Regions from separate parts of the Mesorhizobium sp. WSM4898 genome, predicted to be linked through region 2. Evidence: predicted binding sites of a transcription regulator. Region 2 holds the regulator's gene; the other holds the start of a gene.
The links. Region 2 encodes PhoB, which activates phosphate uptake and scavenging genes when phosphate is short. Its sites were predicted from a motif close to TGTCATNNANCTGTCAT; they were not measured.

Region 1 (10,530 bases), on a different contig from region 2:
CTCACATCCACCCAGCGCTGTTCCTGGAACGAACGCGCCATCGCATGCACGGTCCGCTCGATCTCCAGCCCCTCGTCGAAGTCGATGGTCCGCGCCGGCTTGCCGGCGATCCGCATCAAAAGCTCGCGGCATTCGATGATCTTAAGGTCGTTGAAGCCGAGGCCGTGGCCGGGCGCCGGCACGAAGGAATCGTAGGGCTTGTGGTGCGGCGCCAGCAGGATCGTGCGGTAGCCCTGCTCGGTCGGCCGGTCGGCGGTCAGATAAAGTTGGAACTCGTTCATTCGCTCCTGGTCGTAGAGGATCGAGCCTTTCGAGCCGAAGATCTGGAGGGCGATACGGCCCTTGCGGCCCCAGGCCGAGCGGTTGACCAGCAGCGTACCGGCGACACCGTTCTCCAGATGCATCAGAACACTGGCGATATCGTAGGTCTCGACCGCACGGCGGCCGCCGGAGGCGACGCGCCGGTCGGCATAGGGTTTCGCCATGTCGCACATGACGCGAGCGACGCGGCCGAACAGCACTTTGATCAGCGACAGCGGATGCACCGCGAAATCGTCGAGCGCGCCATAACCGGAAGCCGCCTCATGCTTCCAGAAGAACAGCGCCTCGGGATCGGCCATGAAATCCTCGTCCATCTCGATGCGCACGAGATTGACATCGCCGATGATCTTTTCCTCAAGCAGCGCGCCGATGTGGCGGATGGCCGGGTTCTGAATGTAGTTGTAGCCGAGCACGGCAGCCTTGCCGGATTTGGTCGCTGCCTTCGCCATCGCCTCGGCCTCGGCAAAACTCGGTGCCATCGGCTTCTCGCACCACAGGTGCTTGCCGGCTTCGAGGATGGCGATCGCCATTTCCGGATGGAACTGGTTGGGCGTGGTCAGCGACACGACATCGACCTCCGGATCGTTGACGACGGCACGCCAGTCGGCCGAGCCTCGAGTGAAGCCGAACTCGGCCGCTTTGCGCTTTGCAAGCTCGTCGTTGACCTCACCCAGATGCACCAGCCTCGCCTTGTCGACATCGGGAAAGACGGTGCCGACCGCGTTCCAGGCAATGGCGTGGCACTTGCCCATGAAGCCCGTGCCGATGAGGCCCACTCCGACCATGTCGATTGTCTCCGCTGAAGGGGAAGAATTCGCATGGATGAATTAATCCATTTCAGTCGAGAATGGAACGTCCAAATCATTTTTTATGGTGTTCTTGCGCGAAACCGCTATGATGAGGCAGGAGAGGGAACACCAGCATGGCCGTGGGCGGAGCGACGATGGACGGACGGGTGCCTCGCGATTTCGAGACCTTGCGCACGACGATCCTGGAGCGGCGCACCAGTCTGCCCAAGCGCATCGCGCAGATCGCCGCCTATGCGCTGGACAATCCCGACGACATCGCCTTCGGCACGGCGGCGAGTATCGCGGCTTCCGCCGGCGTCCAGCCCTCGACGCTGATCCGCTTCGCCCAGCAGCTCGGCTTCGACGGTTTCACCAGCCTGCAGCAGGTGTTTCGCGAGCGGCTGCGCGAACGCAATTCGTCTTATGACGAGCGGCTGGCGGCGCTGCGCGCCAAGGCCGAGGAAGGCGCCGGACACCGGGCGATCTTCGACGGCTTCGTGGCTGCCGCCAGCACCTCGCTCAGCGACATTTCGCGCGCGCTGAACGATGCGCATTTCGAACAGGCGATCACGCTGCTGGCAAAGGCCGAGACAATCTATGTGCTGGCCAAGCGCCGCTCCTATCCGGTCGCCTCCTACATCGCCTACGCGCTTGGCAAGCTCAAGATCCGCAACCAACTGATCGAGTCGGCCGCGGGCTTGAATGCCGAGATGATCGGCTTCGCCACGCCGCGCGACGCCGTCATCGCCATCAGCTTCTCGCCTTACGCGCCTGCGACCATCGAGGAGACGCGCTCGATCGCCGAGCAGGGCGTGCCCATCGTCGCCATCACCGACAGCTCGTTCTCGCCGCTCGCCCAATTCGCCAAGGTCTGGTTCGAGGTGGCCGAATCCGATTTCGGCGGCTTCCGCTCTTTGTCGGCGACGATGGCGCTTGCCATGGCGCTGACCGTTGCCGTCGGCGAAAAGCGGCGCGACGCCGGCCGTAAGCGCAAGGCCTGAGCGGCCCCGAACGGGCGTTTTTCCATCAGGGAACACTCATTCCATATTGACTATGGATTGGAATTATTATTTCATATTGACGGTGTCACGCCGCCGTTCGCGCGTGCTGCCCAAAACGACGCTGCTCTGCACAACAAAGCCGATGGGAGGTTCGAATGGGCGAAGCCGTGGAAGCGAAATATCCGCCGCTCGACGTCATCACGATCGGCCGCGCCTCTGTCGATCTCTACGGCCAGCAGATCGGCTCGCGTCTGGAGGACATAACCTCCTTCGCCAAGTCGGTCGGCGGCTGCCCGGCCAATATCTCCGTCGGCACGGCAAGGCTCGGCCTGCGCTCGGCGCTGCTCACTCGCGTCGGCGACGAGCAGATGGGCCGTTTCATCCGCGAGCAGCTCAGGCGTGAGGGCGTCTCGGTCGACGGCCTGAAGACCGACAAGGAACGGCTGACGGCGCTGGTGCTGCTTTCCGTCGAGGACGAAGGCGTCTCGCCGATGATTTTTTATCGTTCGGATTGCGCCGATATGGCGCTCGCCGAAGAGGACATCGACGAGGCTTTCATCGCCTCGGCGCGCGCCGTGGTCGTCACCGGCACCCATTTCTCGCGTCCCAACTCGGATGCCGCACAGCGCAAGGCGATCCGTTTGATGAAGGCCAAGGGCGGCAAGGTCGTGTTCGACATCGACTACCGCCCGAACCTCTGGGGGCTCGCCGGCCATGCCGAGGGCTTCGAGCGCTACGTCAAGTCGGACCGGGTCTCGGCGCAGCTGAAGACGGTGCTGCCCGATTGCGACCTCATCGTCGGCACCGAGGAGGAAATCATGATCGCCTCCGGCGCCGACGATTGTCTGAGCGCGCTTAAGACGATCCGCACGCTGTCGGCCGCTACCATCGTGCTCAAGCGCGGTGCCAAAGGCTGCATCGTCTATGACGGGCCGATCAGCGACGACCTCGAGGACGGTATCGTCGGCGAGGGCTTCCCGATCGAGATCTACAACGTGCTTGGCGCCGGCGACGCCTTCATGTCGGGCTTCCTGCGCGGCTGGCTCGGCGGCGAAAGCTTTGCCACGGCGGCGACCTGGGCCAATGCCTGCGGCGCCTTCGCCGTGTCGCGCCTGCTATGCGCGCCGGAATATCCGACCTTCGAGGAGCTGCAGTTTTTTCTGAAGCACGGCAGCAAGCATCTGGCGCTGCGCAAGGACGAGGCAATCAACCACATCCATTGGGCGACGACGCGGCGGCGCGACATCCCTTCGCTGATGGCGCTCGCTTGCGACCACCGCGTCCAGCTGGAAGATGTCGCCGCCAGGGTCGGTGCAGATGTCTCGCGCATCCCCGACTTCAAGGTGCTCACCGTCAAGGCGGCGGCCAAGGTCGCCGCCGGTCGCGACGGCTACGGCATGCTGATCGATGAGAAATACGGCCGCGATGCCATGTTCGAGTTCGCCCGCCATCCCTTTGCCTGGCTCGGTCGGCCGGTCGAATTGCCCGGATCGCGGCCGCTGCGCTTCGAATTCTCGCAGGACGTCGGCTCGCAGCTCACCGAATGGCCGGTCGACCATTGCATCAAGTGCCTCTGCTTCTATCATCCGGATGATCCGGAGGCGCTGAAGACAGAGCAGCAGCAAAAACTGCGAGCCCTGTTCGAGGCGGCGCGGAAAGTCGGCAGGGAACTGCTCGTCGAGATCATCGCCGGCAAGCACGGCACGCTCGACCACACCACCATTCCGCGCGCCCTTGAAGAACTCTATGCGCTGGGCATCAAGCCCGACTGGTGGAAGCTCGAGCCGCAGGCCTCGGCAGGCGCCTGGGCCAGGATAGAGCAGGTGATCGTCAAGAATGATCCGTGGTGCCGCGGCGTCGTGCTGCTCGGTCTGGAGGCGCCGCAGGATGAGCTGGTCGCCGCCTTTGCCGCCACCGCCAATGCGCCCATCGTCAAGGGATTTGCCGTCGGTCGCACCATCTTTGTCAATGCCGCCGAACAATGGCTGGCCGGCAAGATCTCGAATGACGAGGCTGTCGCCGACATGGCCTCGCGCTTCGAGCAATTGACCGAGGCATGGCTTGCAGCGCGCGGCCGCAAAGCAGCATAAGAAGAACAGGCAGCATATTAGGCGGCACAGGGAAAGCCGGAGGAAACGACAATGACCAAGACCGTTCGCCTGACGATGGCGCAGGCGCTGACCCGCTTTCTCAGCCGCCAGATGACCGAGATCGACGGCAAGAAGGTGCCGATCTTCGGCGGCGTCTGGGCGATCTTCGGCCACGGCAATGTCGCCGGCATCGGCGAGGCGCTCTACCAGGTCCGCGACGAGCTGCCGACCTTCCGCGCCCATAACGAGCAGGCGATGGCGCATGCGGCGATTGCTTACGGCAAGGCGAATTTCCGCCGCCGCTTCATGGCCGCGACCACCTCGATCGGCCCCGGCGCGCTCAACATGGTGACGGCTGCGGCGCTCGCCCACGTCAATCGCTTACCGGTGCTGCTGCTTCCCGGCGATATCTTCGCCAACCGCTTGCCCGACCCGGTGCTGCAGCAGGCCGAAGATTTCTCCGACGGCACGGCGAGCGTCAACGACTGTTTCCGCCCCGTCTCGCGCTATTTCGACCGCATCACGCGGCCGGAGCAGATCATCCCGGCGCTGAACCGCGCCATGCTGGTGCTGACCGATCCGGCCGAATGCGGCCCGGTCACGCTTTCGCTCTGCCAGGACGTGCAGGCGGAGGCCTATGATTATCCGGAAAGCCTGTTTGCCGAGCGCGTCTGGACGCCGCGCCGGCTGCGCCCGGATCGCAACGAGCTGGCCGTCGCCGTCGCGGCGCTGAAGAACGCCAAGAAGCCGCTGGTGATCGCCGGCGGCGGCGTTCTCTATTCGCAGGCTTCCGGAGAGCTGGCCAAGCTGGTGCAGGGCGCCGGCATTCCGGTTTGCGAGACGCAAGGCGGCAAATCCTCGCTGCCCGACGATCATCCGCTCAACATGGCGGCCGTCGGCGTCACCGGCACATCAGCGGCCAACCGGCTGGCGGAAGAGGCCGATGTGGTTCTTGCCGTCGGCACCAGGCTGCAGGACTTCACCACCGGCTCCTGGGCGCTGTTCAAGAATGCCGGCCGCACCATTGTCGGGCTCAATACCCAGGTCTTCGATGCCGGAAAGCACTGGGCGCTGCCGCTGGTTGCCGACGCCACCGAAGGGCTCGCCGAGCTGTCCGCCGCGCTGAAGGGCTGGAAGGCGCCGACCGCCTGGACCGACAATGCGCTGAAGGGCAAGACGGAATGGCAGGCTGCCGCCGCCAAGGTGACGGCCTCGACCAACGCCGCCTATCCCTCCGACGCGCAGGTGATCGGCGCCGTGCAGCGCGCGAAGGGCTCGGGCGTCACGCTTTTGCATGCCGCCGGCGGGCTGCCCGGCGAATTGCACAAGCTCTGGCAAGCGGGCGCGCCCGGTTCCTATCACGCCGAATACGGCTTCTCGACCATGGGCTACGAGATCGCCGGCGGGCTCGGCGTCAAGATGGCGAAACCCGACCAGGAAGTCGTCGTCATGGTCGGCGACGGCTCCTATCTGATGCTCAATTCCGAGATCGCGACGTCGGTGATGCTCGGCCTGAAGCTCACCATCGTGTTGCTCGACAATCGCGGCTATGGCTGCATCAACCGGCTGCAGATGGCGACCGGCGGCGCCAACTTCAACAATCTCTTGAAGGACGCTCGCCACGAGGTGATGCCCGACGTCGACTTCGCCGCCCATGCGGCCAGCCTCGGCGCCGTCGCCGAGAAGGTGGCCTCGATTGCTGAACTCGAGACGGCGCTCGCCAAGGCGAAGGGCAACGACAAGACCACCGTGCTGGTCATCGACACCGATCCGCTGGTGTCGACCGAGGCCGGCGGCCACTGGTGGGATGTTGCCGTGCCGGAAGTCTCGTCGCGGCCGCAGGTGAACGCGGCGCGCAAGGCGTATGACGAGAAAAAGCTCATGCGGAGCTTAGGTGATTGAAGCTGGCGCTGCCCCTCACCCTTGCCCTCTCCCCGTGAAGAACGGGGAGAGGGGGCCGCCAGCGCCGAAGCCTGTCCCTTCTCCCCGTCATTCACGGGGAGAAGGTGCCGGTAGGCGGATGAGGGCAGCGCCGACGAGCGAAAGTTGAACGATCCGAACCTGGAGTGACGACTTGAAAGCCAAACTGGGCATGTCTCCCATCGCGTGGTGGAACGACGATCTCGTGGAATTGAGCGATGATGTGTCGCTGGAGGAGTGTTTGCGCCAGTCGCGCTCGGCCGGCTTCACCGGCATGGAGATGGGCCGCCGCTTCCCCCACGACCCGAAGGTGATGCTGCCGATCCTGAAAGAGGCCGACGTCACGCTCTGCGGCGGCTGGTTCTCCGGCACGCTGGTCGATGAGGACATGTCGAAGAACAAGGATCGCATCCAGCCGATGATCGAGCTGTTCAAGGCGGTCAACGCGCCCTGCATCGTCTATGGCGAGGTCGGCCGCTCCATCCAGGGCGACCGCTCCAAGCCTCTTGCCACCAAGCCAAAGCTTCCGGCCGACGAGATGAAGGCCTATGGCCGCCGCGTCACCGAATTCGGCGAATGGTGCGCCGACCAGGGTATGCCGCTTTCTTACCATCATCACATGGCGGCCGTGGTCGAGACCGAGCCGGAACTCGATTCCTTCATGCATCATTCCGGCGAAGGCATCCCGCTGCTGCTCGATGCCGGCCATCTCGCCTTCGCCGGCGGCGATGTGCTGCGCGCCATCGACAACCACCACAAGCGCATCAACCACGTCCATGTGAAGGACGTGCGCATGAACGTGATCGACGGGCTCGACCGCACGAAACAGTCCTTCCTCGATGCCGTCGCGCTCGGCGCCTTCACCGTGCCCGGCGACGGCTCGCTCGATTTCGGCGCGATCGTCCAGCGCTTCGCCGACTACGGCTATGAAGGCTGGTTCGTGGTCGAGGCCGAGCAGGATCCGAAAAAGAACCCGCCGCTGAGGATGGCTGAGGTCGGCCACAAGGAGCTGATGCGGGTGATGACGGCCGCCGGTTATACGGTCGAGACGCAGGGCTTCCCGGCGTAAGCGGTGGATTCGTCCGGCCGCTCGCTCTATCTGATGCGTTTGGACAAGTCCCGGATTGGCGCGATGAAAGACTATGAACACCCCTTCTTCCGACCGCTGTGGCGGCGCATTGCCGTCGTCGCCGTCTGCCTAATCTGGTCGGTGATCGAATTCGCCTCCGGCACGCCGTTCTGGGGGGTAATCGCGCTCGGCTTCGCCGGTTACGCGGTGTGGCAGTTCTTCTACCTCTACAAGCCGGCCGAGGAGCCCAAGCCTCCGGCCGAGCCGAAGGAATGACCCAGGAGACAAAAATGTCGAAACTGCTCGTCAAGGCCGACAAGGGCCACGGCCACGTCGCCCACGTCACCCCGCAAAGCGCGGGCTGGACTTACGTGGGTTTCGATCTCCACCGCTTGCGGCCGGGCGAGACGGCCGCCGGCGAGACGGGCGAGCGCGAGGTCTGCCTGGTGTTCGTCACCGGCAAGGGCAAGGCTGCGGCCGCCGGCAAGGATCTCGGCCTGCTCGGCGAGCGCATGTCGCCCTTCGAAGGCAAGCCCTGGTCGGTCTATGTGCCGCAAGGCTCCGACTGGGCAGTGACCGCCGACACCGAGCTGGAGCTTGCCGTCTGCTCGGCGCCCGGTCTTGGCGGCAGCCTGCCCGCCCGCGTCATTGCGCCCGACGATCTCGGTCAGGAAGTGCGCGGCAAGGGCACCAACACCCGCTACGTCACCAACATCCTGCCCGAGGGCAAGCCGGCCGACTCGCTGCTGGTGGTCGAGGTCATCACGCCCGGCGGCCATACCTCCAGCTATCCGCCGCACAAACACGACCAGGACAATCTGCCGGCCGAGTCCTATCTCGAGGAGGCCTATTATCACCGCCTCAACCCGCCGCAGGGTTTCGCCTTCCAGCGCGTCTACACCGACGCCGACAGAAATGGCGTGCGCGATCTGGACGAGGCGATGGCGATCGAGGACGGCGATGTCGTGCTGGTGCCGAAGGGCTACCACCCGTGTGCGGCCTGCCACGGCTATGATCTCTATTATCTCAATGTCATGGCCGGCCCGAAGCGGACATGGAAATTCCACAACGCCGCCGAGCATGAGTGGCTGATGAAGGCGTGAGATTTTTCATAGCCCTCAACCTGTTGGTCCAGTTCGGGAAAATCGTCGGCTAAGGACCGCCGGAGCCTGGGTTGCCTTCGAAAACCCATGAAAGCTTCGTCAATCCGTCATGGAAATCACCTATGGCAGCGGTCTGACGAGGATTTTCGATGCGCTATGCCATTTACTTTACCCCGAGGCAGGATGAGCCGCTGGCGCGGATTGCCGCTAACTGGCTGGGGCGCGACCCGTTCGGCGCGCCGACGCGGCCGGTCGAGGGTGTGGGTGACCTGTCGGCGGCGGAAGTTGCCTTCCACACCGCCTCGGCACGGCGCTATGGGTTCCACGCGACGCTGAAGGCGCCGTTCCGGCTGGCGCCCAGCGAAACGGAAGCCTCGCTGCGGGCGGCGCTCGACGATTTCGCCGAGGCCACGGCACCAGTCGTCGTCCCGCGTCTGGTCGTCGGCCAGATCGACGGCTTTTTCGCGCTCGTGCCGGGAAGTCCTTTCGAGCCGCTCAACAGTTTCGCCGGCGAGGTCGTGCGCGCTTTCGACCGCTTCCGTGCGCCGCTGACCGAGGCCGAGATCGAGCGCCGCAGCCCAGACTCGCTGAAGCCGGATGAGTTCCGCAACCTCTGCCAGTGGGGTTATCCCTACGTCTTCGAGACGTTCCGCTTCCACATGACGCTCTCCGGACGGGTCGGGCCACAGGAAAGCCCGCGCCTTCGCGCTGCAATCGACAGCCTGTTCGCGGATGTGCTGCAGCGTCCGGTGCCGGTGGATGCGCTGACGCTGTTCGTCGAAACCGAACCGGGCGCGCCCTTCATGGTGCTCTCGCACCACGTGCTTGGACGCGGCCCGGCCAGAAAAACCGCCTGATGTCCGCCCGCCTGAGATAGGACTGCTGAAATGACCGCCGAGACCGTTTTGAACAATGCCCGCATCGTGCTGCCCGACGAGATCGTCGCGGGCTCGCTGCTGCTGCGCGATGGGCTGATCGCCGCGATCGAGCTGGGTGCGGCCCGCACCGGCGAGGACATGGGCGGCGACTATATCATCCCAGGTCTCGTAGAACTGCACACCGATCACCTCGAAGGCCATTACGCGCCGCGTCCGAAAGTGCGCTGGAACCCGATCGCCGCCGTGCTCGCCCACGATGCGCAGGTGGCGACCGCCGGCATCACCACGGTGCTCGACGCCTTGCGCGTCGGCATGGACGAGGATGCCGACCTGAAGTCCGACGACGTGCGCAAGCTCGCCGATGCGATCGAGGACAGCGTACGCCAGGATCGGCTCAGGGCCGACCACTTCATCCATCTGCGCTGCGAGGTCTCGGCGCCGGACTGCCTCGAGGCCTTCGCCAATTTCGAGACCGACGACAGGGTGAAGCTCGCCTCGCTGATGGACCACGCGCCGGGCCAGCGCCAGTTCGTCGATCTCGAGACCTACGCCTATTACTACCAGCGCAAACTGAAGCTGACCGACCGCGACTTCGAGAAATTCTGCGCGAAGCGTATGGCCGAATCGGCCAAGAATTCCGGGCCGAACCGCGTCTTCATTTCCGCCGCCTGCCGCGAGCGCGGCATCGTGCTTGCCAGCCACGACGATGCGACAGCCGGCCATGTCGACGAGGCGGTGGAGCAGGGCGTGCGCGTTGCCGAATTCCCGACCACCGAGGAAGCAGCGAGAGCCTCGAAGGCGGCAGGGCTCGGCGTGCTGATGGGCGCGCCCAACGTCATGCGCGGCTCCTCGCATTCGGGCAATGTGTCGGCGCGCTCGCTTGCCGGCGACGGTTTGCTCGACATCCTGTCGTCGGACTATATCCCCTTCAGCCTGATTCAGTCCGCCTTCTTCCTCGGCGATGTCGTGGAAGGCATTTCGCTGCCGCAGGCGGTCGCCATGGTCTCGAAGAACCCGGCGGAAGCGGTCGGCCTTAGCGATCGCGGTGTCATCGAGCCCGGCCGGCGCGCCGACCTCGTGCGCGTGCGCGTCGACCAGCATGTGCCGGTCGTGCGCAACGTCTGGCGTCAGGGCAGGTGCGTCGCATGATGGGTTCTTCGCTGATCGAACGCGAACTCACCGAAACGCCTCCGATCCGCAACGGCGTGTTCGTCGCGGTGGTCGGGCCGAGCGGCGCCGGCAAGGACACGGTGATCGGCTACGCCAAGGCGCATTTTGCCGGCGAGACGCGGCTGGAGTTCGTCCGCCGCGTCATCACCCGTCCGAGCGACTCCGCCAGTGAGGACCACGATACGCTGGC
Region 2 (10,530 bases):
GCCGACATCTCCGGTGCCGGCGCTACCTTCCCCTATCCGATCTACGCCAAGTGGGCCGACGTCTACAAAAAGGAGACCGGCATCGGTCTCAACTATCAGTCGATCGGCTCCGGTGGCGGCATCAAGCAGATCAAGGCCAAGACCGTGACCTTCGGCGCCTCGGACGCGCCGCTCAAGGGCGAGGATCTCAAGTCGACCGGGCTCGCGCAGTTCCCGATGGTGATGGGCGGCATCGTTCCGGTCGTCAACCTCGAAGGTGTCAAGCCGGGCGAACTGGTGCTCGACGGCCCGACGCTGGCCGACATCTTCGTCGGCAAGATCACCAACTGGAATGACGAGGCGATCAAGAAGCTCAACCCCGACGTCAAGCTGCCCGACCAGGCGATCGCGGTCGTGCACCGTTCCGACGGCTCGGGCACCACGTTCAACTTCAGCTACTATCTGGCCGAAGTCAGCGCCGACTGGAAGTCGAAGGTCGGCGTCAATACCGCGCTCGAGTGGCCGGTGGGCATCGGCGCCAAGGGCAACGAAGGCGTCGCCAACAACGTCGCGCAGACTGGTGGCGCGATCGGTTATGTCGAGTATGCCTATGCTAAGCAGAACAAGCTCACCTATACCGACCTGATCAATAAGGATGGCAAGAAGGTAGAGCCGACCGCTGCCGCGTTCTCGGCCGCTGCAGCCAATGCCGACTGGAGCTCCAAGCCTGGCTACGGCGTCATCCTGGCCAACCAGGCTGGTGCTGAAAGCTGGCCGATGACCTCCGCGACCTGGATCCTCGTCTACCAGAAGCCCGACGATGCGGCGGCCACCACCGAAGCGCTCAAGTTCTTCGCCTGGTCCTACGCCAAGGGCGACGACATGGCCGCCGAGCTGGACTATGTTCCGATGCCCGACGCGGTCGTGAAGAGCGTCGAGGAAATGTGGAGCAAGGACATCGTCGACAGCAACGGCAAGCCGCTCTACTCCGGCATGTAATTCCTCCGGAATAAGGAGGGCGCCTCGGGCGCCCTCCTGTCTCTTTCGAAATGCGAGGGCAAATGACAGCCGTTTCCGAAGCCGTGACATCGTCCGCCATACGGACCAGGGAAGCGACGGTGCGCCGCTTCGCCCTGACCGACACGATCTTCCGAACGGTCACGCGCCTCTCCGCCATACTCGTGCTGGTTCTTCTGGGCGGCGTCGCGGTCTCGCTGATCGCCGGCTCGTGGGAGGCGCTATCGAAGTTCGGCTTCTCCTTCCTGACGACTGAATCCTGGAATCCGGTCACCGAGAATTTCGGCGCGCTTGCGCCCATCTACGGCACCGTCGTCACCTCGGCCATCGCCATCCTCATTGCCGTGCCGATCGGCATCGGCATCGCCGTCTTCCTGACCGAGCTCTGCCCGCGCCCGCTCAGGCGCCCGATCGGCATAGCGGTCGAGCTGCTCGCCGGCATTCCCTCGATCATCTACGGCATCTGGGGCCTGTTCGTCTTCGCGCCATTCCTGCAGACGACGGTACAGCCATTCATCATCAATCTTTTCCACGGCATACCGGGTCTCGCCAGCCTGTTTGCCGGTCCGCCCTACGGCATCGGCCTCCTGACGTCGTCGCTGATCCTCGCCATCATGGTGCTGCCCTTCATCACCTCGATCACCAAGGACGTGTTCGACACGGTGCCAGCGGTGCTGAAGGAATCGGCCTACGGCATCGGCTGCACGACCTGGGAAGTGACCCGGCGTGTGGTCATTCCCTATACGCGGGTCGGCATCATGGGCGGCGTCATGCTCGGTCTCGGCCGCGCGCTCGGCGAGACGATGGCCGTCACCTTCGTCATCGGCAATGCGCACCGCATCAGCGCCTCGCTGTTTGCGCCCGGCACGACGATCTCGGCGACCATCGCCAACGAATTCACCGAAGCCGACGGCGAGCTTTACACGTCCTCGCTGGTCGCGCTCGGACTGATCCTGTTCATCATCACCTTCATCATCCTCGCGCTCGCACGCTACATGCTGTTGCGCATCGATAGCCGCACGGGAGCCTGACCGATGTCGACAGCCGCATCGCTCCACCGAAGCCGCAAGCGCAAGAACGCCGTGATGATGGCGCTCTGCACCATAGCGGCGGGCATCGGCCTCGTCTGGCTGGCGCTGATCCTCGGCGCCCTTCTCTATAAGGGGCTCTCGGGTGTCTCGCTTTCGGTGTTCACGGAAATGACGCCGCCGCCCGGCGACGCCGGCGGCCTGCTCAACGCCATTTACGGCAGCATCGTGATGACCGTGATCGGCATCGTCGTCGGCACGCCGATCGGCGTGCTCGCCGGAACCTATATGGCCGAGTACGGGCGCTTCTCGCGCCTCACGACGGTGGTGCGCTTCATCAACGACATCCTGTTGTCGGCGCCATCGATCATCGTCGGCCTGTTCGTCTACGAGCTGATGGTGCGGCCGATGGGTCATTTCTCGGCGATCGCCGGCGCGGTGGCGCTGTCGATCCTGGTGATCCCCGTCGTCGTGCGCACCACCGAGGACATGCTGAACCTTGTGCCCAACGCGCTGCGCGAGGCCGGCACCGCCATCGGCGCGCCGCGCTGGGTGGTGATCCGCTCGGTCGCCTATCGCGCCGCACTGTCCGGCATCGTCACCGGTATATTGCTGGCGATCGCCCGGATTTCGGGCGAGACGGCGCCGCTGCTCTTCACCGCGCTCAACAACCAGTTCTGGTCGAGCAATCTCAACGCGCCGATGGCCAGCCTGCCGGTGACCATCTTCCAGTTTGCGCTGAGCCCTTATGAGGAATGGCAGCAACTGGCCTGGACGGGCGCACTGATAATCACCCTGACGGTTCTCGGGCTGAGCATCTTCGCCCGCAGCCTTACCGGACGCAGAGAGGACAGATGAAACCGATGTTGTCCACCGACCTGAACGTAGCCGAGACGACCGCCGAGAAGGCCAAGATCGAAGTCAAGAACCTCAACTTCTACTATGGCCAGTCGAAGGCGCTGAAGGACATCAACCTGTCGCTGCCCGAGCGCAGCGTTACCGCCTTCATCGGACCTTCGGGCTGCGGAAAGTCGACGCTGCTGCGCGTGCTCAACCGCATCTACGAGCTCTACCCGAAGCAGAGCGCCGAAGGCCAGGTGCTGCTCGACGGCAAGAACATCCTCGACCGCTCGCAGGACCTCAACCTGCTCAGGACCAAGATCGGCATGGTGTTCCAGAAGCCGACGCCGTTCCCGATGTCGATCTACGAGAACATCGCCTTCGGCGTCAGGCTGTATGAGAAGATCAGCAAGGCCGAGATGGACAATCGCGTCGAACAGGCGCTGAAGCGCGCCGCGCTGTGGAACGAGGTCAAGGACAAGCTCAACGCCAGTGGCCAGAGCCTTTCGGGCGGCCAGCAGCAGCGGCTCTGCATCGCCCGCACCGTGGCGGTGAAGCCGGAGGTCATCCTGCTCGACGAGCCGGCATCGGCGCTCGATCCGCTCTCGACCGCCAAGATCGAGGAGCTGATCGACGAGCTGCAGGCCGACTACACGATCGTGATCGTCACCCACAACATGCAGCAGGCGGCGCGCGTCTCGCGGCAGACGGCGTTCATGTATCTCGGCGAGCTGATCGAATTCGACCGGACCGAAAAGATTTTCACCTCGCCCCGCGAGAAGCGCACGCAGGACTACATCACCGGCCGCTTCGGCTGAGTTCATACGAGGACATAACCATGGCCCATACGGTCGCTTCCTTCGACGAGGATCTGAGGCAGATCAGCCAGCTCATCCGCGACATGGGCGATCTTGCCGGCTCGATGGTCGGCGCGTCGACCAAGGCTCTGCTGAATTCCGACAACGCGCTGGCGCAGCGCGTGGTCTCCGACGATGCCATCATGGACGCGCGCCAACGCGAGCTCGACGATCGCGCCATCACGCTGATTGCCAAACGCCAGCCGATGGCCGACGACCTGCGCAGCGTCGTTGGCGCCATCCGGATGGCCGGCGATCTCGAGCGCATCGGCGACCTTGCCAAGAACATCGCTAAGCGCGTCGGCTCGGTCGGCATCAGCGCCGCGCCGCGCGACCTTTCGCACTCCATCGATTCGATGGCGCAGCTGGTGCTGATCCAAGTGCAGGGCGTGATCGAGGAATACACGGCCGGCGACGCCACGGCGCTCGCCAAGCTCCGCAACGACGACGAGCGCATCGACGTCAAATACACCTCCGTCTTCCGCGAGCTCCTGACCTACATGATGGAGGATCCGCGCAACATCACGGCTTGCACGCATCTGTTGTTCTGCGCCAAGAATCTGGAGCGCATAGGCGACCACGTCACCAACATCGCCGAGAACGCCTACTATGTGCTGACCGGCGCGCAATTGCCCGCGAATCGTCCTAAGCAGGACGAGACGGCGATGTCGGCGCCGGCGGCCTGACAGCGAAGGTGCCTGCTAAATGATCGCGCCACGCATCATGGTGGTGGAGGACGAGGAGCCGCTGGGGGTGCTGCTCCGCTACAACCTCGAATCCGAGGGCTATCAGGTCGAGGTGGTGACGCGCGGCGACGAGGCCGAGATCCGCCTGCAGGAGAATGTGCCCGACCTTCTGGTGCTCGACTGGATGGTGCCGGCGGTGTCCGGCATCGAGCTTTGCCGGCGCCTCAGGATGCGGCCCGAGACCGAACGCCTGCCGATCATCATGCTGACCGCGCGCGGCGAGGAAAGCGACAGGGTGCGCGGCCTCTCGACCGGCGCCGACGACTATCTGGTCAAGCCGTTCTCGACGCCGGAATTCATGGCCAGGGTCAAGGCGCTGCTGCGCCGCGCCAAGCCGGAGGTGCTGTCCAGCGTGCTCAAGGTCGGCGACATCGTGCTCGATCGCGAATCGCATCGCGTCTACCGCAAGAAGAGCGAGATCCGGCTCGGCCCGACCGAGTTCAGGCTGCTGGAATTCATGATGCGGCATCCCGGCCGGGTGTTCTCGCGCAGCCAGCTGCTCGACAATGTCTGGGGCGAGACGATCTATATCGACGAGCGCACCGTGGACGTGCATGTCGGCCGCCTGCGCAAGGCGGTCAACAACGGCCGCATGCCGGACGTCATACGTACCATCCGTGGGGCGGGCTACGCGATCAGGGAAGATTAGCCGCCGGCCTGGAGTTCATCCGTGCCTTCCAGGCGAGACAGTGCAGCCCAAAGCGCGTCGAACTCCGCTTTGGCAATCTCGCGGGTTTGCAAACCATCGTGCTCGGCCTCTTCCACCGTAGGCAGCTCCCCCTCGGGCAAGTGGTCGCCGTCGAGGCCTCCGGGATATGCGAGGAGCATGCGGCCATCGGCGTATATGTGTATTGCCCGACGACCAAGATTCTCGGCATCGCATTCGAAATAGTACAGGGTTGGCAAATCCGCGCCCCCAGGCGTGACACTCATGAGCCAGCGAGCGGGAGGGCCGAAGTCAGGCAGATAATAGGTTACGCCAAGCCGGTTCTTGTAGCTCTTCATCATAGGCACTCGTCGGCCTCAGGCGACATTCTTCCCCGCGCCGCTTCTCGCCTGCACGCCCGGCGCGAAAATCTCCTGGTCGACGAAGGTCAGCGCGCGCACGGCGCAGCCTTCGCGGATCAGCGGCAATTCGTTCGGCTCGGTATCGAAGGAGATCGAATTTGAATGCTGGCCGCCGGCGGTCTGGGCGATCGCCTCGCGCAGCGCCGGCTCGATCAGGTCGAAGGCGGCGGCGCTGACGCCGACCATGGCGACCGGCGCCGGGTCGATCAGCGCGAACAGGCTGCCGAGGCCGAAGCCCAGCGCCTCCCCGGCCCGGCGATAGGCCTCGCGCTCCGGGCCATCTGTCTCGCGCGCCTTGGCGGCGAGCGCCCGCATGTCGGCGTCGCCGACATCGATCGGCTCGGCGTCCTCGCTCATCTTCATGGCGCTGCGCCAGATGGCGTAGTTGCCGGCATAGGCCTCGACGCAGCCGCGGCGTCCGCAACGGCAAAGCGCGCCGCTCGGACGATGGATCATGTGGCCGAACTCGCCGCCTGAAGAATGCGTGCCGGTGAACAGCTCGCCCTTCAGCACCAGGCCCATGCCGATGCCGTGCGAGAGCAGGATGGCGATGAAATTGTCGCGATAGCGGTGGGGATCGCGCCACTGCAGCGCCACAGCCATCATGTTGCAGTCGTTCTCCATGGTGGCTGGAATGCCGAATTCCTTTTCAAGAATGTCGGCGAAGGCAATGTCGGTCAGCGGCGTGATCGGCGACCACAGCATGGCGCGGGCATGGGAATCGGTGATGCCCTGGATGCCCATGGCGATGCGGGCGACGCTGCCGACGTCGAGGTCCGGATCGTCCAACCGGCGCCGCACGATCGCCAAGCATTCGCCGATCAGCTCGTTGCGCGGCATGGTGAGGGTATCGAGGCGGCGCTGCTCCTCGGCGATGACCTGGCCCGCATAATCGATAACGGCGACCGAGAGGAAATTGAGCGACAGCACCACCGTTACCACCGCCGCCGCCTCCGGCTTGAGCGCGAGGCCCACCTGTGGCCGGCCGCGCTTCAGAGACGCGGTCTCGCTCGGCTTGCTCTCGGCCAGGATGCCTTCCTGGATCAGGTCGGAAGAGATCGCCGAAATGGTCGAATGGCTGAGCCCGGTGGTCGCGGCGATTTCCGTGCGCGACGGTTGGCCGGCCCGGCGCACGGCCGAGAGCACCATGGCGCGGTTGCGCCGGCGCAGATCGTCGTGGCGGATTCCGACCGACATTTTTTCTCCTCCCAGTCAGCGCGGCCTCTCGATCATGCACAGGACCCGGCGACGCGCCAGATCGATTCACCCGGACGCCGGCACCCGAACCGTCCTGGTTTTTTAACATTTTCGGTGGACGCGGTCTGCGCTTCCTCCGAACTGTTCCGCGATAGTGGCAGAAGCGGTCGGCACTGTCATTATTTATTGCGGGTCTCGAAAAAAAGAACGCGACACCTCAAAACCGTCAGAATTGCAGTTGACAGCGCTTTGGCGTTCGATCAGTATTTTTTCGAGGCTCGAAAAAAAGCCTCTAATGGCCTTCGGGCCAGTCTGGGTCGCGCCGCGAGGGGCGCAGGGAGGATATCATGAAGAGATTCGCAGCCGCCATGCTGGCGGGCGTCGCCATGTCGTTGACGTTGGCGTCGGTCGCCGAGGCGAAGGACAAGGTGATCGGCGTTTCGTGGTCCAATTTCCAGGAAGAGCGCTGGAAGACCGACGAAGCGGCGATGAAGAAGGCGATCGAGGCCGCCGGCGACAAGTATATATCCGCCGACGCACAGTCCAATCCAGGCAAGCAGCTGACCGACGTCGAAAGCCTGATCTCGCAGGGCGCCAATGCGCTGATCATCCTGGCGCAGGACGCCTCGGCGATCGGACCGGCGGTGCAGAAGGCACTCGACGAAGGCATTCCGGTCGTCGGCTACGACCGCCTGATCGAGAACAAGGACGTGTTTTATCTGACCTTCGACAACAAGGAAGTCGGCCGCATGCAGGCCCGCGAGGTGTTCAAGGCCAAGCCCGAGGGCAATTACGTCTTCATCAAGGGCTCGGGCGCCGACCCGAACGCCGATTTCCTGTTCTCCGGCTCGATGGAAGTGCTGAAGGAAGCCATCGACAGCGGCAAGATCAAGAATGTCGGCGAAGCCTATACCGACGGCTGGCTGCCCGCCAACGCGCAGAAGAACATGGAGCAGTTCCTGACCGCCAACGACAACAAGGTCGACGCGGTGGTGGCGGCCAATGACGGCACCGCCGGCGGCGTCGTCGCGGCTCTGACGGCGCAAGGGCTGGCCGGCACCGTTCCGGTCTCGGGCCAGGACGGCGACCATGCCGCGCTCAACCGCATCGCGCTCGGCACCCAGACGGTGTCGGTGTGGAAGGACGCGCGCGAGCTCGGCAAGCACGCCGCCGAGATCGCCTCGCAGCTCGCCGACGGCAAGAAGATGACCGACATCGCGGGCGCCAAGGACTTCACGACGCCTGGCGGCAACACCGTCAAGTCGCTGTTCCTGACCCCGGTCGCAATCACCAAGGATAATCTCAACCTCGTCATCGACGCGGGTTGGATCAAGAAGGATGAAGTCTGCGCGGGCGTTGCCGCCGGCAGCGTCGCGGTCTGCAACTAAGCTGGCCGTCAGGTTCAAACGCAGCGCCGCGGCCCGACAGCCGCGGCGTTTCTCCAAAGGCTTTCGGGCGTACTGAAGCCGGAGACCATTGGGGCAGTTCACTGTCCGGCAGGATCGCCGAACTGCTCCAGCCGTTTGTTTCCGCGCAATTCCAGGCGGCCACGCACTTTTCCTGGAATTGCTCTAGCATCGTGGTCCGGCATCGCGCCAGACGGCAAGCCGGTGGGAGGAGATCATGACCGATACGACCTCTGATACGCCGGCCAACCCGGCGGCGGATCGCGCGCGGGCTTCCGAACTCAGCGCCGTCGGGCGCTTCCTCAAGGCGACCGAGCTCGACACCCGCATGCTCGGCATGGTCGGCGCGCTGCTGATCATCTGGATTGGCCTGCATGTCATCTCGAGCCTGCGGCTCGGCGTCAATCCGCTCGATTTCGATAGCCGAACGTTCCTGACGCCGCGCAACCTGTGGAACCTGTCGGTGCAGACCTCGGCCGTGGCCATTATGGCTTCCGGCATGGTGCTGGTCATCGTCATGCGCAACATCGACCTCTCCGTCGGATCCGCCGAGGGTTTGATCGGCATGGTCATGGGCTTTGCCCAAGTGCATTTCCTGGTGCGAATGGTTGGGCTCGAGCTTGGCAATCCCTGGATCTGGGTGCTGGCGCTGTTGATCGGCCTGGCGCTCGGCCTGCTGATCGGCGCCTTCCAGGGCTTCGTCATCGCCTATCTCGAAGTGCCGGCCTTCATCGTGACGCTTGGCGGGCTGCTGGTCTGGCGCGGTGCTGCCTGGTGGGTCACCAGCGGCCAGACGGTGGCGCCGCTCGACGCCACCTTCCAGCTGATGGGCGGCGGACCGGCCGGCTCGATCGGCGCCAGATGGAGCTGGATCGTCGGCGCCGTCGCCTGTGTTGCCGTGGTGTTTGCGCTGTTCAACGGCAGGGTGCAGCGCAAGCGATTCCGTTTCCCGCTGCGTCCGATCTGGGCCGAGACGCTGCTCGGCGCGGTCACCTGCGCCGTCATCATGGGCGCGGTGTGGCTGGCCAATTCCTATCCCTGGCCGGTCGGCATCGTGAACCGCTACGCCGCCGCCAACAACATCACGGTCCCCGAAGGCGGCCTGTTCATCGCCCACGGCATCGCCATTCCGGTGCTGATGGCGATCGCCGTCGGCCTCGTCATGACCTTCATCACCAAGCGCACTCGCTTCGGCCGCTATGTCTTTGCCATCGGCGGCAATCCGGAAGCGGCCAACCTTGCCGGCATCAACACGCGCTGGATCACCATGAAGGTGTTCATGATCATGGGCGTGCTGGCGACGATGGCCGCGGCGATATCGTCGGCGCGGCAGAATTCATCGACCAATGCGCTCGGCACGCTGGACGAGCTCCTGGTCATCGCCGCGGCGGTCATCGGAGGCACCTCGCTCGCCGGCGGCTCGGGAACCGTGCTCGGCGCTATGCTTGGGGCGCTGCTGATGCAGTCACTGCAGTCCGGCATGGTGCTCCTCGGCGTCGATTCGCCGCTGCAAAGCATCGTCGTCGGCGCCGTGCTAGTCATCGCGGTCTGGCTCGACACCATCTACCGCAAGCGGGTGTGAAGGAGGCAGCATCATGGCAGACAAGAACGCTCCCGCCGGCGCCCCGCTGGTCGACATGCGCAACATCTCGATCGCCTTCGGCGGCATTCGCGCCGTCGACGATGCCTCCATCGATCTCTTCCCCGGCGAAGTGGTGGCGCTGCTCGGCCACAACGGCGCCGGCAAGTCGACGCTGATCAAGATACTGTCCGGCGCCTACAAGCGCGATGCCGGGCAGATCTTCGTCAACGGCGAGGAGGCAGCAATCTCCAACCCGCGCGACGCCAAGAAATACGGCATCGAGACGATCTATCAGACGCTGGCGCTTGCCGACAATGTCGACGCCGCCGCCAATCTTTTCCTCGGCCGCGAGCTGATGACCGCCTGGGGCACGCTGGACGACGTCGCCATGGAGGCCGAAGCGCGCAAGGTGATGGGCCGGCTCAATCCGCGCTTCCAGCGCTTCAAGGAGCCGGTGATCAAGCTGTCCGGCGGACAGAGGCAGTCGGTGGCGATCGCGCGCGCGATCCTGTTCAACGCGCGAATCCTGATCATGGACGAGCCGACGGCAGCGCTCGGCCCCCAGGAGACGGCCCAGGTCGGCGAACTGGTGCGGCAACTCAAGGCCGACGGCATCGGCATCTTCCTGATCAGCCACGACATCCATGACGTGTTCGAGCTGGCGGACAGGGTCTGCGTCATGAAGAACGGCCAGGTCGTCGGTACGGCGCGCACCAGCGACGTGACCCAGGACGAGGTGCTCGGCATGATCATTTTGGGCAAGTGCCCGCCAGGCGCCATGCCAGGCCCGGGAGCGCTGAAAATCGCGGC

Region 1: a site for PhoB is predicted at 8,387-8,403, ahead of P9228_RS02680 (DUF1045 domain-containing protein). Genes of this name have one in related genera too.

What each region holds. Positions count from the first base shown of each region.
Region 1 is NZ_JARTVQ010000001.1:518,429-528,958, forward strand. It holds gene P9228_RS02645 (Gfo/Idh/MocA family oxidoreductase) at 1-1,106, opposite strand, end outside; gene P9228_RS02650 (MurR/RpiR family transcriptional regulator) at 1,265-2,110, shown strand; gene iolC (5-dehydro-2-deoxygluconokinase) at 2,266-4,200, shown strand; gene iolD (3D-(3,5/4)-trihydroxycyclohexane-1,2-dione acylhydrolase (decyclizing)) at 4,252-6,102, shown strand; gene iolE (myo-inosose-2 dehydratase) at 6,275-7,189, shown strand; gene P9228_RS02670 (hypothetical protein) at 7,253-7,465, shown strand; gene iolB (5-deoxy-glucuronate isomerase) at 7,480-8,292, shown strand; gene P9228_RS02680 (DUF1045 domain-containing protein) at 8,442-9,149, shown strand; gene P9228_RS02685 (alpha-D-ribose 1-methylphosphonate 5-triphosphate diphosphatase) at 9,180-10,319, shown strand; gene phnN (phosphonate metabolism protein/1,5-bisphosphokinase (PRPP-forming) PhnN) at 10,316-10,530, shown strand, end outside.
Region 2 is NZ_JARTVQ010000013.1:30,221-40,750, reverse strand. It holds gene pstS (phosphate ABC transporter substrate-binding protein PstS) at 1-978, shown strand, start outside; gene pstC (phosphate ABC transporter permease subunit PstC) at 1,041-2,027, shown strand; gene pstA (phosphate ABC transporter permease PstA) at 2,031-2,882, shown strand; gene pstB (phosphate ABC transporter ATP-binding protein PstB) at 2,879-3,682, shown strand; gene phoU (phosphate signaling complex protein PhoU) at 3,703-4,407, shown strand; gene phoB (phosphate regulon transcriptional regulator PhoB) at 4,427-5,116, shown strand; gene P9228_RS28995 (hypothetical protein) at 5,113-5,472, opposite strand; gene P9228_RS28990 (ROK family transcriptional regulator) at 5,491-6,732, opposite strand; gene xylF (D-xylose ABC transporter substrate-binding protein) at 7,080-8,120, shown strand; gene P9228_RS28980 (sugar ABC transporter permease) at 8,356-9,720, shown strand; gene P9228_RS28975 (ATP-binding cassette domain-containing protein) at 9,734-10,530, shown strand, end outside.